DNA from 3 places in the Gordonia sp. CNJ-863 genome. Region 2 is predicted to be linked to each of the others. Evidence: riboswitches for the same ligand, from Rfam matches in the RefSeq annotation. Region 2 holds a riboswitch; each other region holds the start of a gene.

Region 1 (4,852 bases), on a different contig from region 2:
CGACCGAGGACGACGACCCGGTCGGATGAGACCGTCTGCAGCAGCGTGTGTTTGAGGGCCCCGACCTGCCACGACCGGCTGGCCGAACCCGGATTGTAGATCGCGATGACCAGGTCGGCGGCCAAGGCGGCACGGATGCGGCGCTCGATCACCGACCACGGCTTGAGCCGGTCGGACAGCGAGATCACCGCGAAGTCGTGACCGAGCGGCGCACCGACGGCCGCCGCGACGGCGGTCGCCGCCGTGATCCCCGGAACCACGCGCACCCGAACGTCATGCCACTGCGGTTCGGCGGCCACCTCGGTCACCGCGGCCGCCATCGCGAATACGCCCGGATCGCCCGACGACACGACCGCCACGCGCGCTCCGCGTCGGGCGAGATCGAGAGCGAACTCGGCACGCTCGGACTCGACCCGGTTGTCGCTCGCATGGACGCGCTGGCCCGGTCTCGGGGTCACCCGCTTGAGGTAGGTTGTGTACCCGACGAGGTCGGTCGCGGTGGCGAGTTCCGCGCGGACTTCGGGTGTCGTCCAGCTGTCGTGACCCGGTCCGAGACCGACGACCACCAGTTCGCCCGGTACCGGTTCCGGCTCGAAGCGCGGGTTGTTCCGTCGGCCGGGAACCACGAGGATCGAGAAGTACGGCACCTCAGCCGGATTCACCTCCGCCGCCGGCAGCACACGCTCGACGGTGGTCGACGCCCGTTCGACGTAGAAGGCCTCGTCGAGGCGGCCGGCCTCGCGCAACGCCTCCCGCACCCGTTCGAAGGTGCGGCCCAGTTTCATCACCACGATGGCGTCGGCCGAACGGAAGCGGAACAGCAGCTCTTCCGTCGATGCCGTACCCGGGACGACCGTCAAGGTCTCGTCGCCCTCCACCAGCGGAACACCGGTGGCCGCCGACGCCGCGCTCACCGACGTCACACCCGGCACGATCTCCGCATCGAAGTGCGGGGACAGCCGCTTGTGCATGTGCATGTAGGAGCTGTAGAAGAGCGGATCCCCCTCGGCGAGAAGGACGACGTCCCGGCCCGCGCGCAGGTGGACGGCGAGCCGTTCCGCGCTCTCGGCGTAGAAGTCGTCGAGTGCACCCTGATACCCGCCGGGATGGTCGGTGGTCTCGGTGGTGACCGGGTACATGAGACGCTCTTCGGTCTGGTCTTCGCGCAGATAGGGTTCGGCGACCGACCGCGCGATGCTGTTGCCGTGGCGCGCACAGTGATACGCGACCACGTCGGCGGTGCTGATCACCCGCGCGGCCTTGACCGTCATCAGTTCGCTGTCGCCGGGCCCGAGGCCGATTCCCCAGAGCTTGCCGGGCCGCTGATCATCGTTGACTGCAGGCACATTCACTCCTGAGGGGTGGCGAGCGCGTTGACGGCGGCGGCGGTGATCGCCGACCCACCACGACGACCGGTGACGGTGATGAACTCGAGATCGGTGCGGGCAGCGAGGGCCTCGCACGACTCCGCGGCGCCGACGAAACCGACGGGCGCGCCGACGATTGCGGCCGGGCGGGGTGCACCCTCGTCGATCATGTCGAGCAGGGCGAACAACGCGGTCGGGGCATTGCCGATCGCGACGACCGCGCCATCGAGGCGTGGCAACCAGAACTGCAGGGCAGCAGCGGTTCTCGTGGTGCCCATCTCCTCGGCCAGAGCGGGGAGACCCGGTTCGGAGAGATGGCACAGCACCTCGTTGTCGGCGGGCAGACGCTTGCGGGTGATGCCGGACGCCACCATCGACGCGTCGCAGAGGATCGGTGCTCCGGCCTCGAGTGCCCCGCGGGCCGCGCGTACGACGCCGGGCGTCGCGATGACGTCGCGTGTGAGATCGGTCTGTCCGCAGGCGTGGATCATCCGGACGACCACGGTCGACACGTCGGAGCCGAAGGCGGACAAGTCCGACTCGGCCCGAATCGTCGCAAAGGACTGGCGGTAGATCGCGGCGCCGTCGCGCAGGTACTCGGTCATGATGCGCACGAGCCTAGCGGCGACGGCGGTCGTACCCGCCGTCGGGCGTGGCCTGCACCGACAGGTGTGTGCCGGCGGGGGAGCCGCAGCGACGCTCACACCCCACCCAGTGTTCGCGATCGCCTACCGGGAGGCCGGCCTCGACATGGGCGAGCAGGTCCTTGCGCACCGGGGCGTTGGCCGATCCGCAGCCCGGGGCGCCCACACAACAGCTGAGCCGTGCCCACGGCGAGTTCGCGTCGAAGATCAGGCCCATCGGTGCGAGCACCCGCACCACGGTCTCGGCAACGCCTTCACCGAGGTCACAGATCAGGATCTCCCGGTCCGGGGTGAAGACCACCGGCGACTCCACCGCGCCGATGAACTCGGCGAGGCGCGCGGGCAGGCGGCCGAGTTCGACGACCGAGCCGAGCAGCACCGATCCGTCGTCCTGGTCGAACCAGCCCACGATCGGCTCCACCGGGGCCGCTACGTCGTCTTCGTCGGATTCGACGGTGGGGGCCAGGTTCTCGGCGACGAGCCGCTCCAGGCGGTGGCGGTCCTCGGCGCCGAGATCGCGGACGCGCCAGGCGCCGGGCGCCACCGCGTTCAGACCGGCGGCCACCGAGATGAGTGCCTCGACGATCCCGGGCACCCCTCCGACCGATCCGACCGCGACGCCGCCGACCAGGATGTCGGCGACCACAGGTTCGGCCGAGCGCGCCACGGCACACGCGTCGGCGCCTCGGCGCCGGATGTCGCCGCGACCGTCGTCGACCCCGAACAGGAAGCGTCCCGAGATCGAGGTGGCCGCGGGATCGGCGCGCAGCGCGTCGTCGAGTGCCGCTGTCAGCGGACCTGCGTCGATGACACCGCCGATGCGGCCGGTCAGCGGGCTGACCTCGATGTTCCGGACCTTGTCGTGCGACGAGCTGGGCGCGAGGCCGGCGCTCACCACGGCGTCGGCCACGGCCTCGACGTCGGTGATCCCGCGCAGTTGCAGGTTCCCGCGCGCGGTGAGCTCGAGGAAGCCGTCGGCGTGAGCAGCCGCAGCCTGGGCGAGGGTGGTGAGCTGATCAGCGCGGATCCGGCCTCCGGGAAGCCGGATCCGGGCCAGTGCGCCGTCCTTCGCCTCGTGCGTGCTGAACACGCCGGGGCAACGATCCGCGGATTCCCGGATCGCCGTGCCGGGAGCGGGTTCGGCCGCTTCAGTCATCCCACCAGCCTACGACCGGACCAGGTGACGACTCCGCCGACCGGTCGCCGTAGGCTGAGACCCAACCGCGAGCGGGCTGAAGCCGGTGAGATTCCGGCGCGGTCGCGCCACTGTGAAGGGTCCCGGTAGACGCCGGTGCCCCAGCCAGACCAGTCCCTCGCACACACCCGACACTCCGGGCGCGACAACCCGGCGAGGAGACACGATGATCCTGCTGTTCTCGACCTCGGACACCGATCTGCTGACCGCGGCGGCCGCCGGCGAGGCGAACCCGGAAGTGGGGTTCCGCGGCGCGAATCCCGCACGACTGCTCATCGACGAGATCCCGGCACTGGCCGCCGACGCCGACCTGATCGTCGTCCGCATCCTCGGTGGAACGCGTGCCTGGGAAGAGGGACTCGCCGCGGTCGAGGCGACCGGCAAACCGCTGGTGGTGTGTTCCGGCGAGCAGCAACCGGACCCGGACCTGATGGCCCATTCGACGGTGCCGGCCGGTGTGGCCGCCCAGGCCCACGACTACCTCGCCGCCGGCGGCGTCGCGAACATCGTCAACCTGCATCATTTCCTCTCCGACACCGTGCTGTTCACCGGATACGGCTTCGAGCCGCCGCAGCAGACCCCGGCGTGGGGAATCCTGGAGCGCGCGCAGCGGGAGAATTCCGATGCACCGACCATCGCGGTGCTCTACTACCGCGCCCAGCACCTCGCCGGGAACACCCGCTACATCGACGCGCTCTGCAGCGCCATCGAGGAGCGAGGCGCCCGGGCGCTGCCGATCTTCTGTGCGTCCCTGCGTACCGCTCCCGACGACCTGATCGAGCTGCTCGGCACGGTCGACGCTCTCGTGGTCACGGTCCTGGCGGCCGGCGGCGCGACCCCGGCGACCGCATCGGCCGGCGGCGACGACGAGGCGTGGAACATCGAACGGCTTGCCGCACTCGACATCCCGATCCTGCAGGGCCTGTGCCTCACGGGTTCCCGGGCGGACTGGGAGGCGAGCGACGACGGTCTCTCACCGCTCGATGTCGCAACGCAGGTGGCGGTGCCGGAGTTCGACGGCCGGATCATCACCGTCCCGTTCTCCTTCAAGGAATTCGACGACGACGGCCTTCCCTGGTATCGGCCGGATCCCGAGCGCTGCGCCCGCGTGGCGGGCATCGCGGTGTCGCATGCACAGCTGCGCCGAACTCCGGCCGCCGACAAGCGCATCGCCGTCATGCTGTCGGCGTATCCCACGAAGCACGCCCGCATCGGCAACGCCGTCGGCCTCGACACCCCTCGGAGTCTGCTGCGTCTGCTCTCGGCCCTGCGCGCGGCCGGTTACGACATCGGACCGGAATCCGGTCCCGGTGCGATACCCGGTTTGGCAGAAGACGATTCGGATGCGCTGATCCACGAGATCATCGCGACGGGCGGTCAGGACCCGGATTGGCTGACCGAGGAAACCCTCGCCGCCAACCCGATCCGCCTGCCCGCCGCGGAGTACCGCGACTGGTTCGAGACGCTGCCGGAAGAACTGCGCAACGGCGTCGTCGAACACTGGGGCGAGGCACCCGGCGAGCTGTTCGTCGACCGGTCGAACAATCCCGACGGCGACATCGTCATCGCTGCACTGACTTTCGGCAACATCGCGATCATGGTGCAGCCGCCGCGCGGGTTCGGCGAGAACCCGGTGGCGATCTACC
Region 2 (4,852 bases):
CGCATGGGGGTGCCGCTGCCGTCGTCGAGCTTCGCGAACACGACGATGGTGTCGGCGTACGGGCCGTTGGTGATGAACGTCTTCTGGCCGTTCAGGATGTAGTCGTCACCGTCGCGGCGGACGGTGGTCTTCATGCCGCCGAGAGCGTCGGAGCCCGAATCGGGTTCGGTGATCGCCCAGGCGCCGACCTTCTCCATGGTGACCAGCTCGGGCAGCCAGCGCTTCTTCTGGGCGAGCGTGCCCTTGCCCCGGATCGTCGAGGCGGTCAGGCCCATGCTCACACCGAGCGAGGCGACGAGGCCCAGGCACACACCGGCAAGCTCGATGTTGACCATCATGAACATCGAACCGCCCATGCCACCACCCTCGCCGGACGATTTCTTCTTCTCCCCGTTGGCCTCTGCCTCGAGTTCCTTTTCCAGCGCGTCCTTGGCCATCGCGTCGACCCCGAAGGTCGACAGCAGCTTGCGGGTGATGTCGTACGGAGGCAGCACGCCGGACTCGAGCTCGTCGAGATGTGGCCGGATCTCCTTGTCGATGAACGCGCGCAGCGCATCCCGCACCATCAGATCTTCATCGGACCACTCGAACATCGTCACTCTCCCCAGACAGTGCCCGCCGGGGGCGAACACGTTTCAGTTTTGCCGACTCAACTGTGTCAGGAGTCACTCACGATGTCTAGGTACGTCCGCCCGATTCTGTTTCTTCAGGGCGAATTCTCAGGGGCGGCCAGTGGTAGCAGGCCGCCGGCCGGACCTCGCACCGGAAGTATCCCGTGGCGTCGTCGCACAGAAGTGCCTGCGCGACGGGCATGGCCACGACGATCGACGCCCCGACGGTGATCGTGCGGTCGCGCCAGTCGTGCACCCGTCGCACGAACGCCTCGACACTCTCGCCGCCATGGGGCCGGGCCGCCGGATCGGTGAAGAAGGCCGCGAGCTCGCGTGGATCGATGTCCTCGGGCGCCGATCCCGCCCAGTTCCCGACATCGAGCGTGCGAAGCGCGTCGTCGACCTCGACCCGACCACCCAGGAGCCGGGCGCTCTCGAGTGTCGCGGGCTCGGGCCCGCAGAAGGACACCGGCCCGACGAGGGACGCGGCGAGCGCTTCGACGTCACGGCGGCCGCGGTCGTCCAGCGACGCGTCACCGCCGAAGCGCACCGATCGATTGGGACCGGTGCGCCCGGCGGTGATGATCTGCACAGGAATGGCAGTGCGCGGTCAGCTCTGCACGGCGTCGACCGTCGGCGACGTGCTGGAGCTCTTCGACCGCGCCATCGCGCCGAGGATCAGCGCGAAGGTCACCGTCAGCACCGTCCAGAGGATCACCTGGTTGGTGATCGTGTACACGCGGAAGTCGGCGACGACGTCCGCCGGGAAGCCGGGGAACACGATCTGGCCGGCGTCGGTGCGCACCGGCTCGGGCACCTCGTCGAACGACGGCAGCAGCGCGATGGTGACGCCGACCGCGATCACGTACGCGGCACCGCCCACGACGGCCGACACCAGTCCGCCGATCCTCGGCCGCAACCACAGCGCGAGTGCGACGGCCACGATCATCAGCACGACCGACGCGATCGTGACGGTCAGGAATGCACCCGTCCGTTCCCCGATCGTGTCGTCGTCCCCGACCGCAGGCGGGTTGGCCGGGTAGGCGAAGAACGGAACACCGAAGACGGCGACGAAACCGATCGCGCCGAGCGCCCCGGCGACGGCGCGGGCATCGGTGGCCGGATACCGGTTGCCGAGGTAACTCCACAGCACGGTGAAGGCGACCCCGAAGAACGCGCCCATGCACAGGGCGAACACCAGGTTTCCGACGCCGGCGCCCAGATTCTCCTGCATGGCGCGGGTGAAGACCTCGCCGCCGTCGCCGTGCGAATGGCCGCCGACCGTATGTGCCAGCGCCTCTTCGGCTTCCGAGCGTTCACCCTCGTAGTCGACGGCCTTCGACACCACGGGTTCGAGGTAGAACCGTGCGAAGACGAACGAGATGATGCCGGCGATCAGGCCCGAGAGCAGACCTGCGCCGATGAGTTTCTTCTCCATGTGAACTTGTCCCTACGTTGTGAGAGTCAGGCCGACGCAGTGCGGTGAACGCTCAGTGGCAGGGAAAGCCGAGGAAGTGGCGGGAGTCGTGCACGAACTCGTGCACATAGGTGTTCTCCCCGAAGACCGACACGACACCTTGGTCGTAGCCGAGGAAGTAGTAGGCGAGCCCGGCCAGGAGGACCGTGAGGCTCAGCCAGAGCGCTGCGCTCGCGACCGACAGGTTCGGTACCGAAATCGCACGGGTGGGTGACTTGACTGCTTCGGCCGTACGGGGAGACGTCATGGGATTGTCCTTTCGCCGATCTCGCGTCGGTGAGTGTGTCGGATCTTTTGGCGCCGGCACGGCATCCTGACTCACGTCTTCCCCAGGCGCCGTCGAAATCCTCGACCGCGTCCGGCGTTGTCGTTCACAGTGGCGCGACCGCTCCGGATTCTCACCGGATTCCCCGTACAGGCGTGTATCGACTGTATACCCAGACCTGTCGCACATGTGAGACATAGTGGAGAGATGCCCCGCCCCTCGGTTCTCGATCGCTTCACCGCCCCCACCCGGCGATGGTTCACCGGAGCGTTCACCAAGCCGACCGCGGCCCAGAAAGGCGCCTGGACCTCGATCGCCGACGGCGCGAACACCCTGGTCATCGCCCCGACCGGGTCCGGCAAGACGCTCGCGGCATTCCTCTGGGCGCTCGACCGGCTGGCCGCCGACGCCGCCACCCGCCGTCCGGGCACGAAGGTCGTCTACATCTCGCCGCTGAAGGCGCTCGCCGTCGACGTGGAGCGCAATCTACGCGCGCCCCTCACCGGGATCACCCGTGCGGCGCAGGAATTGGACCTGCCCGAACCGAACATAACGGTCGGTGTCCGGTCCGGCGACACCTCGGCCGCTGACCGCCGCGCTCTGGTGAAGACCCCGCCCGACATCCTGATCACCACGCCCGAGTCGCTCTACCTGATGCTGACCTCCGCGGCCCGGGAGAGCCTCACGAATGTCGAGGCGATCATCGTCGACGAGGTCCATGCGGTCGCCGCCACCAAACGCGGCACACATCTGGCCCTGACCCTCGAGCGCCTCGACGAGCTGCTCGAGAAGCCCGCCCAACGGATAGGCCTGTCGGCGACCGTGCGGCCTCCCGAGGTCGTCGCCGGGTACCTGTCCGGCTCGGCGCCCTGCCAGGTCGTCAAGCCCAAGGCCGACAAGACCTTCGATCTCCGCGTCGACGTGCCGGTCGAGGACATGGCGAACATCCCGCCGGCACCCGGCCCGGACGGCGCCGACCCGGCCGAGCTCGACGACGCATTCTCCCCCACGGCCGGTTCGCTGTGGCCGTACGTGGAGGCGTCGATCGTCGACCAGATCGAGGCCAACCGGGCGACGATCGTGTTCGCGAACTCCCGTCGGCTCGCCGAGAAGCTGACCGCGCGGCTCAACGAGATCCACGCCGAGCGGCAGGGTGTCACGCCCGAGCCCACCGCCAACCCGACGGTCGCGGGCGGGGCTCCCGCGTGCGTGATGGGCAGCGGGGCGAGTTCCGGCGCCGAGGCGGTCCTCGCGCGGGCACACCACGGTTCGGTGAGCAAGGAGCAGCGCGCGCAGATCGAGGACGACCTCAAGGCCGGTCGCCTGTCCTGCGTCGTGGCGACCAGCTCGCTCGAACTCGGTATCGACATGGGTGCGGTGGATCTCGTGATCCAGGTGGAGGCCCCGCCGTCGGTGGCCAGCGGCCTGCAGCGCATCGGCCGCGCCGGCCATCAGGTGGGCGAGATCAGCCAGGGCATCCTCTATCCCAAACACCGCACCGATCTGCTGCACTGCACGGTCACCGTCGGGCGCATGCTCGACGGTGCGATCGAGGAGATCAAGGTTCCCCAGAATCCCCTCGACATCCTCGCGCAGCAGACCATCGCGGCCGCCGCCGTCGACGATCTCGAGGTCGACCACTGGTACGAGGTCGTTCGCCGGGCGGCTCCCTACCGCGACCTCGGACGCGGGGTCTTCGACGCCACCCTCGATCTCATCGCCGGGCGGTTCCCCTCAGACGAGTTCGCCGAACTCCGGCCGCGGGTCAACTGGGACCGCGACGCGGGCGTGATCACCGGCCGCCGTGGCGCCCAACGACTCGCCGTCACCTCCGGCGGGTCGATCCCCGATCGCGGACTGTTCGGCGTCTTCATGGTCGGCGAGAAGTCCACGCGCGTGGGCGAACTCGACGAGGAGATGGTGTACGAGTCGCGGGTCGGCGATGTCTTCGCCCTCGGCGCGACGAGCTGGCGCATCGAGGACATCACCCACGACCGCGTCCTGGTGTCGCCGGCCTTCGGGCAGCCCGGCAGGCTGCCGTTCTGGATCGGCGACGCGATCGGACGTCCCGCCGAACTCGGTGCGGCGATCGGCGCGTTCACCGGGGCCATCGCCGATCCCGGGAAACTCGACGCCCATGCCGAGAGGCTCGGACTCACCGAGAACGCCCGCACCAACCTGGCCACGCTCATCGCCGAACAGCGCGAGGCGACCGGTCACCTCCCCACCGACCGGACGCTCGTCGTCGAACGGTTCCGCGACGAACTCGGCGACTGGCGCGTCATCCTGCACTCCCCCTATGGCTTGCGTGTCCACGCGCCGTGGGCGAGCGCCATCTCCCAACGACTCCTCGCGACACTGGGTATCGAGGGCGCCACCACCGCCTCCGACGACGGCATCATCCTGCGTCTGCCCGACACCGACGACGCACCCCCGGGTGCCGACGTCTTCCTCCTCGATCCCGACGAGGTCGAACAGCTCGTGACCGACGGTCTCGCC
Region 3 (4,852 bases), on a different contig from region 2:
CGTCTCGGCCTCATGCTCGTTGTCGGTGTTCTCCGCCTGCCGCAGGAGGGCGGAGATCCGGGTGAGCAGCTTGTCGTCGCGCATGTAGTTCAGACTATCTGCGCGCCCGATCGGTTCCATCGGACTGCAGGCGAGCAGAAAAAGCCAGGTCGGAGACCCTCACGCACAGTGTGTGACCGAAGGGTCAGTTCTGCTCGCAGGCGATGCCGTCCTTGTCGCGGTCGCTCTCGTCGTTGGCGTCGTAGAGGGCCTGGTCGACGGTGAAGTTCGTAACCGGCGTGCCGGAGGTCGAGTCGACGGCGCCGGGCTCGCCGACGCCGTGCGGGTAGTCGGCGTTGAGTGCCGCGCAGTTGGCGTAGTCGGTCGCCGCCGATGCAGGTGCCGCCACCATCAGCGGCGCGATCGCCATCGACGCCGCAGCGACAAAACCCAGAACCGTCTTCCGCGAACCACTCATCGTCGAACCTTCTCTTCCACCGATGTGACCAGGTGAAACTACCCCGGCGAGGATGCCGCACCGGCATCGAGCACCGAGATTGGTCCACCCGATGGACAGTGCCTGCCCCTACAACCCGAATCGCGCCTGCATCCGGCGTAGCGTCTCCGCCGAGGCGAGCAGACCGGCTTCCTCGTCCGGCGACAGCGGCACCTCGAGGCGCGTCTGCGCACCACCGCGGTCGACGACGGTCGGCAGGGAGAGACACACATCATCGAGCCCGGGGAATCCGGAGGCGACCGTGGACACCGGGAGCACCCGGTGTTCGTCGTTCAGAACGGCTTCGACGATACGGGTGGCGGCGAGGCCGATGGCGTAGTTGGTGGCCCCCTTGCCCTCGATGATGGCGTAGGCGGCGTGCACGACCTCGTCCCGGATACGCTCCCGTGCAACGGCATCCATCTCCCGACGCCCAGGTAGCGGCGTCCACGACGTCAGCGGCACGCCACCGATCGTCGCCGACGACCACAGCGGTATCTCGCTGTCACCGTGCTCGCCGACGACATACGAGTGCACACTCTGCACCGCTACCCCGCAGTGCTGCGCGACGAGGAACCGCAGCCGCGACGAATCCAGCACGGTTCCCGACCCGAACAGCTGATTCGGCGGCAGGCCGGTGATCTTCTGCGCCGCATGGGTGACGACGTCCACCGGGTTGGTCACCATCAGGTAGATCGCGTTCGGTGCCACCTCGAGCACATCCGGCAGGATGGCGCGCGTCAAACCGATTGTGGCCTCGGCTAATTCGAGTCGGGACTGTCCCGGCTTCTGCTTGGCTCCGGCGGTGAACACGACGACGTCGGCGTCGGCGCACACCGACACGTCGTTGGAGCCGATGATGTCGGCGCGCGGTACGAACTCCAGACCGTGGGACAGGTCGAGCACCTCGGCGGTGACCTTGGCGGCCTTGATGTCCAGCAACGCGACCGTGCGCGCGACCCCGCGGATCAGCGCCGAGTAGGCGATCGCGGTGCCGACCGCGCCCGCCCCGATGATCGCCAGTTTCGTGGGTCGTCCGTCCATCGGATCACCGTTCGCCTCGGTTCGATTCGCACCTGTCCGTTGCCTGTCAGCGCCCAGCCTAAGACCTCCGGGCATCCCTCGCCCGACGACTTGGAGACGGGTCGGTGAGAGCTCCGTGTCCGTATTGCTAACCTCACCGGTGAGAGCGGTCGCACCTGCACAGGCGGGTGCCAGGGAACCTGGTGCGAATCCAGGACTGGCGCGCAGCGGTATGGGGGACGGACCCGACATCAGGCCACTGGGGCAACCCGGGAAGGCGTCGGGTTCGGACGAACCCGAGTCCGAATACCTGCCGTTCTCGTCGAGTCCACCCGGCGTCTCGCGCACAGATGCCCAGACCAAAGGCAGTTCCACACGTGTCCCGTCCTCCCGACGGCACGACGATGATCGCCACCGCCATGTCGGTACGGCGACTCCCGTCGTTGCCCCTTGCCCTGATCCTTCTCGCGCTCACCTTGGTGAGCATCGCGATCGCCACCGCTTTCGGTGCCGAGACCATCCCCCTCGGCGATGTCTGGCGAACCGTCGCCGGGCGCCTGCGAGGCGACGAGCTCGACGCCGCCCACTCCGTGATCATCTGGGATCTCCGTTTGCCGCGTTCGGTTCTCGCGGCGATCGTCGGCGCCGGTCTGGCGCTCGCCGGCGCCGTCATGCAGGCCCTCGTCCGCAACCCGCTCGCCGAGCCGTACCTGCTGGGCGTGTCGGCCGGCGCCGCGGTGGGTGCGACGGCGGTCATCACTCTAGGATCGTTTGCCGCCCTGGGTGTCTGGGCTTTGTCCGGCGGCGCGCTGATCGGCGCCCTCGCGGCCTCGGTCACCGTGTACGCCGTCGCCCGGGCGCAGGGCGGACTGACCGCCCTACGCCTGATCCTCTCCGGAGTGGTCCTGTCGTCGGCGTTCCTGGCGCTGTCCTCACTGCTGGTCTTCACCGCGGCCGACCCGCATGCCGCCGACAACGTGATGTTCTGGATGTTGGGCAGCGTCGCCGGCGCGACCTGGGCGAAAGTGCAGATCGCCGGGGTTGTCGTCGTGGTCACGGTGCTCGCCATGCTCGCGATCCACTCCTGGCTCGACGCCTACGCAGCCGGGACCGACACCGCGACATCCCTCGGGGTTCCGGTGCGCGCCATGCGAAACGCGCTGTTCGCGGTCCAGGGAATCCTGGTCGGCGTTCTGGTCGCAGTCGCGGGTGGAATCGGATTCGTGGGCTTGATCGTCCCGCACGCGGCACGCCTGCTCGTCGGTGCGACGCACCGCGCGATGATTCCCGTAGCGGTCTGCGGCGGTGCACTGTTCCTGGTGTGGGTCGACGTCATCTCACGAGTGGCCGCGTCACCCCGCGAGATGCCGCTGGGCATCGTCACCGGACTGATCGGCGCACCGATCTTCCTGTTCCTGATGGGACGGCGCCAGTACGGGTTCGGCGGCGAAGCCTGATGGGCGCCGTGCAGCGCTCGATGTCCCTGCGCGCGAACGCCATCAGTTGCCGTCGAAGTGGCCGCCCGATACTGCGCGAGGTGGATCTCGACGTCCCTGCCGGAACCCGCCTCGCCATCGTCGGACCCAACGGGGCGGGCAAGACCACGTTGCTGCGGACACTGTGCGGTCTCGAACAACCGGCCGAGGGACGAATCCGGTTGGGCGACGACGATCTCGATCGTCTTCCCGCTCGGCGTCGCGCGCTGTCGATCGCGGTGGTCGGTCAGGATGAACACCCGTCGGCCGAACTCACGGTCGCCGAAGCGGTGGGCCTGGGACGCACGCCGTACCGATCCGCCTGGGCCATACGTAACTCCGACGACCACGCGATCGTCCGGTCCGCGCTGGAGCAGGTGGGACTGGGCGGTTGGGAACACCGTTCGTGTACGCAGCTGTCCGGCGGTGAACGGCACCGCGTCGTGCTCGCCCGCGCAATCGCACAGCAGACGCCGATCCTTGTGCTCGACGAGCCGACGAATCATCTCGACGCGGCCTGGCGACTGCGGTTGATGCAGGTCCTCGACGACCTCGAGGCGACTGTGATCGCCGCGATGCACGACCTCGACCTCGTCCTCCGCCACTTCGACTCCGTCGCCGTCATTTCCGACGGCGGCGTCACCGCACACGGCCCACCGGTCGAGGTGCTGACCCCGCCGCTGCTGGCGTCGGTCTTCGATGTGTCCGGCACCGTCGTGCCACACCCCGAGACCGGCCTCCCCCATCTGCTGCTCGACTCCCCCACCTCTCCTGCACCGCAGGTCTACGCCACCAAGGAAAACCGATGAGACACAACATCACCCGATACGCCACGCTCGCCGTCGTCCTGGGCATCGCAGCGGGCTGCGGCACCGAGTCCGGCGCCGTCGCAACCGACCGCGTCACCGTCACCAACTGTGGCGCCGAGGTCACCTTCGACCAGCCTCTCGATCGCCTGTTCGTCAACGACGGCGGGATGATCGCGATCGCGCTGGCGGCGGGCGCCCGTGACAAGATCGTCGCCGTGAGTGCGCTCGCCCGCGACAAGGACGTTCTCCGACTCGAATACGGCCCACAGGTCGACACGCTCGACGAGGTCGCCACCGAGCAGCCCACCCTCGAGAACATCGTCGGCGCCAAACCGCAGGTCCTCTACGCCGGCTACAACTACGGCATGAGCGAGTCCCGCGGCATCACCCCGGAGATCCTGGCCTCCCATGGGATCGACGTGTATCAGCTGTCGGAGGCGTGCCGTCAGGTCGACGGCCAGGCTCAGCGCGGCACGATGGACCCATGGGTCGCGCTCGACACCGACCTGCGCAACATCGGCACCATCGCCGGCAATCCCGAGCAGGGCGCGACGGTCGCCGACGACATCTCCGACCGCCTCGAAAAACTCCGTGCTGCACCGCAACCGGCATCGAAACCGACGGTCTTCGTCTTCGACAGCGTCTCCGACACCATCTTCTCGTCGGGCTCCTTCGGTGGCCCGCAGGGCATCATCGACGCGGCGGGCGCGCGCAACGCGACCGAGGATGTCGAGGACACCTGGACCGCGGTGAGCTGGGAACGGATCGCCACCGCCGACCCCGATCTGATCGTCTTCGTCGACTATCCCGGCCAGTCCGTGGAGCAGAAGATCGACGCTCTGCGCACCAACCCCGCCAGCCGCAATCTGAAGGCGGTGCGCGAGAACCGCTTCGTGAACCTCCCCTACGCGATGTGGGTGTCGAGCCCGCTCAACATCGACGCCGCCGAGACACTGCGGTCGGTCCTCGAGGCACATGACCTCGCGCCGGCGTCGGGGATCACGCCCACCCTCGACGTCCGGCAACTCGGACTAGGCGGCAACGACTGGCTCGGCTGAGCACCCCCCCAC

The links. A riboswitch is a leader RNA that binds a small molecule or an ion and turns the genes downstream of it on or off. The one in region 2 is predicted to bind cobalamin.
Region 1: it holds a riboswitch for cobalamin, as region 2 does, so the genes downstream of both, cobN (cobaltochelatase subunit CobN) here and BJF87_RS07535 (CbtB domain-containing protein) in region 2, are expected to answer to the same signal.
Region 3: it holds a riboswitch for cobalamin, as region 2 does, so the genes downstream of both, BJF87_RS08905 (iron ABC transporter permease) here and BJF87_RS07535 (CbtB domain-containing protein) in region 2, are expected to answer to the same signal.

Annotation. Positions count from the first base shown of each region.
Region 1 is NZ_MKKG01000022.1:49,484-54,335, reverse strand. Features, by position in the region: gene BJF87_RS12135 (precorrin-2 C(20)-methyltransferase) at 1-1,346, opposite strand, end outside; gene BJF87_RS12130 (precorrin-8X methylmutase) at 1,349-1,972, opposite strand; gene BJF87_RS12125 (precorrin-3B synthase) at 1,986-3,167, opposite strand; cobalamin riboswitch at 3,192-3,319, shown strand; gene cobN (cobaltochelatase subunit CobN) at 3,280-4,852, shown strand, end outside.
Region 2 is NZ_MKKG01000011.1:356,995-361,846, reverse strand. Features, by position in the region: gene BJF87_RS07550 (acyl-CoA dehydrogenase family protein) at 1-593, opposite strand, end outside; gene BJF87_RS07545 (histidine phosphatase family protein) at 679-1,203, opposite strand; gene BJF87_RS07540 (CbtA family protein) at 1,222-2,049, opposite strand; gene BJF87_RS07535 (CbtB domain-containing protein) at 2,102-2,335, opposite strand; cobalamin riboswitch at 2,373-2,533, opposite strand; gene BJF87_RS07530 (ATP-dependent helicase) at 2,561-4,852, shown strand, end outside.
Region 3 is NZ_MKKG01000013.1:65,554-70,405, forward strand. Features, by position in the region: gene BJF87_RS08890 (DUF2786 domain-containing protein) at 1-84, opposite strand, end outside; gene BJF87_RS08895 (excalibur calcium-binding domain-containing protein) at 185-457, opposite strand; gene BJF87_RS08900 (L-lactate dehydrogenase) at 566-1,519, opposite strand; cobalamin riboswitch at 1,649-1,831, shown strand; gene BJF87_RS08905 (iron ABC transporter permease) at 1,903-2,955, shown strand; gene BJF87_RS08910 (ABC transporter ATP-binding protein) at 2,955-3,782, shown strand; gene BJF87_RS08915 (ABC transporter substrate-binding protein) at 3,779-4,840, shown strand.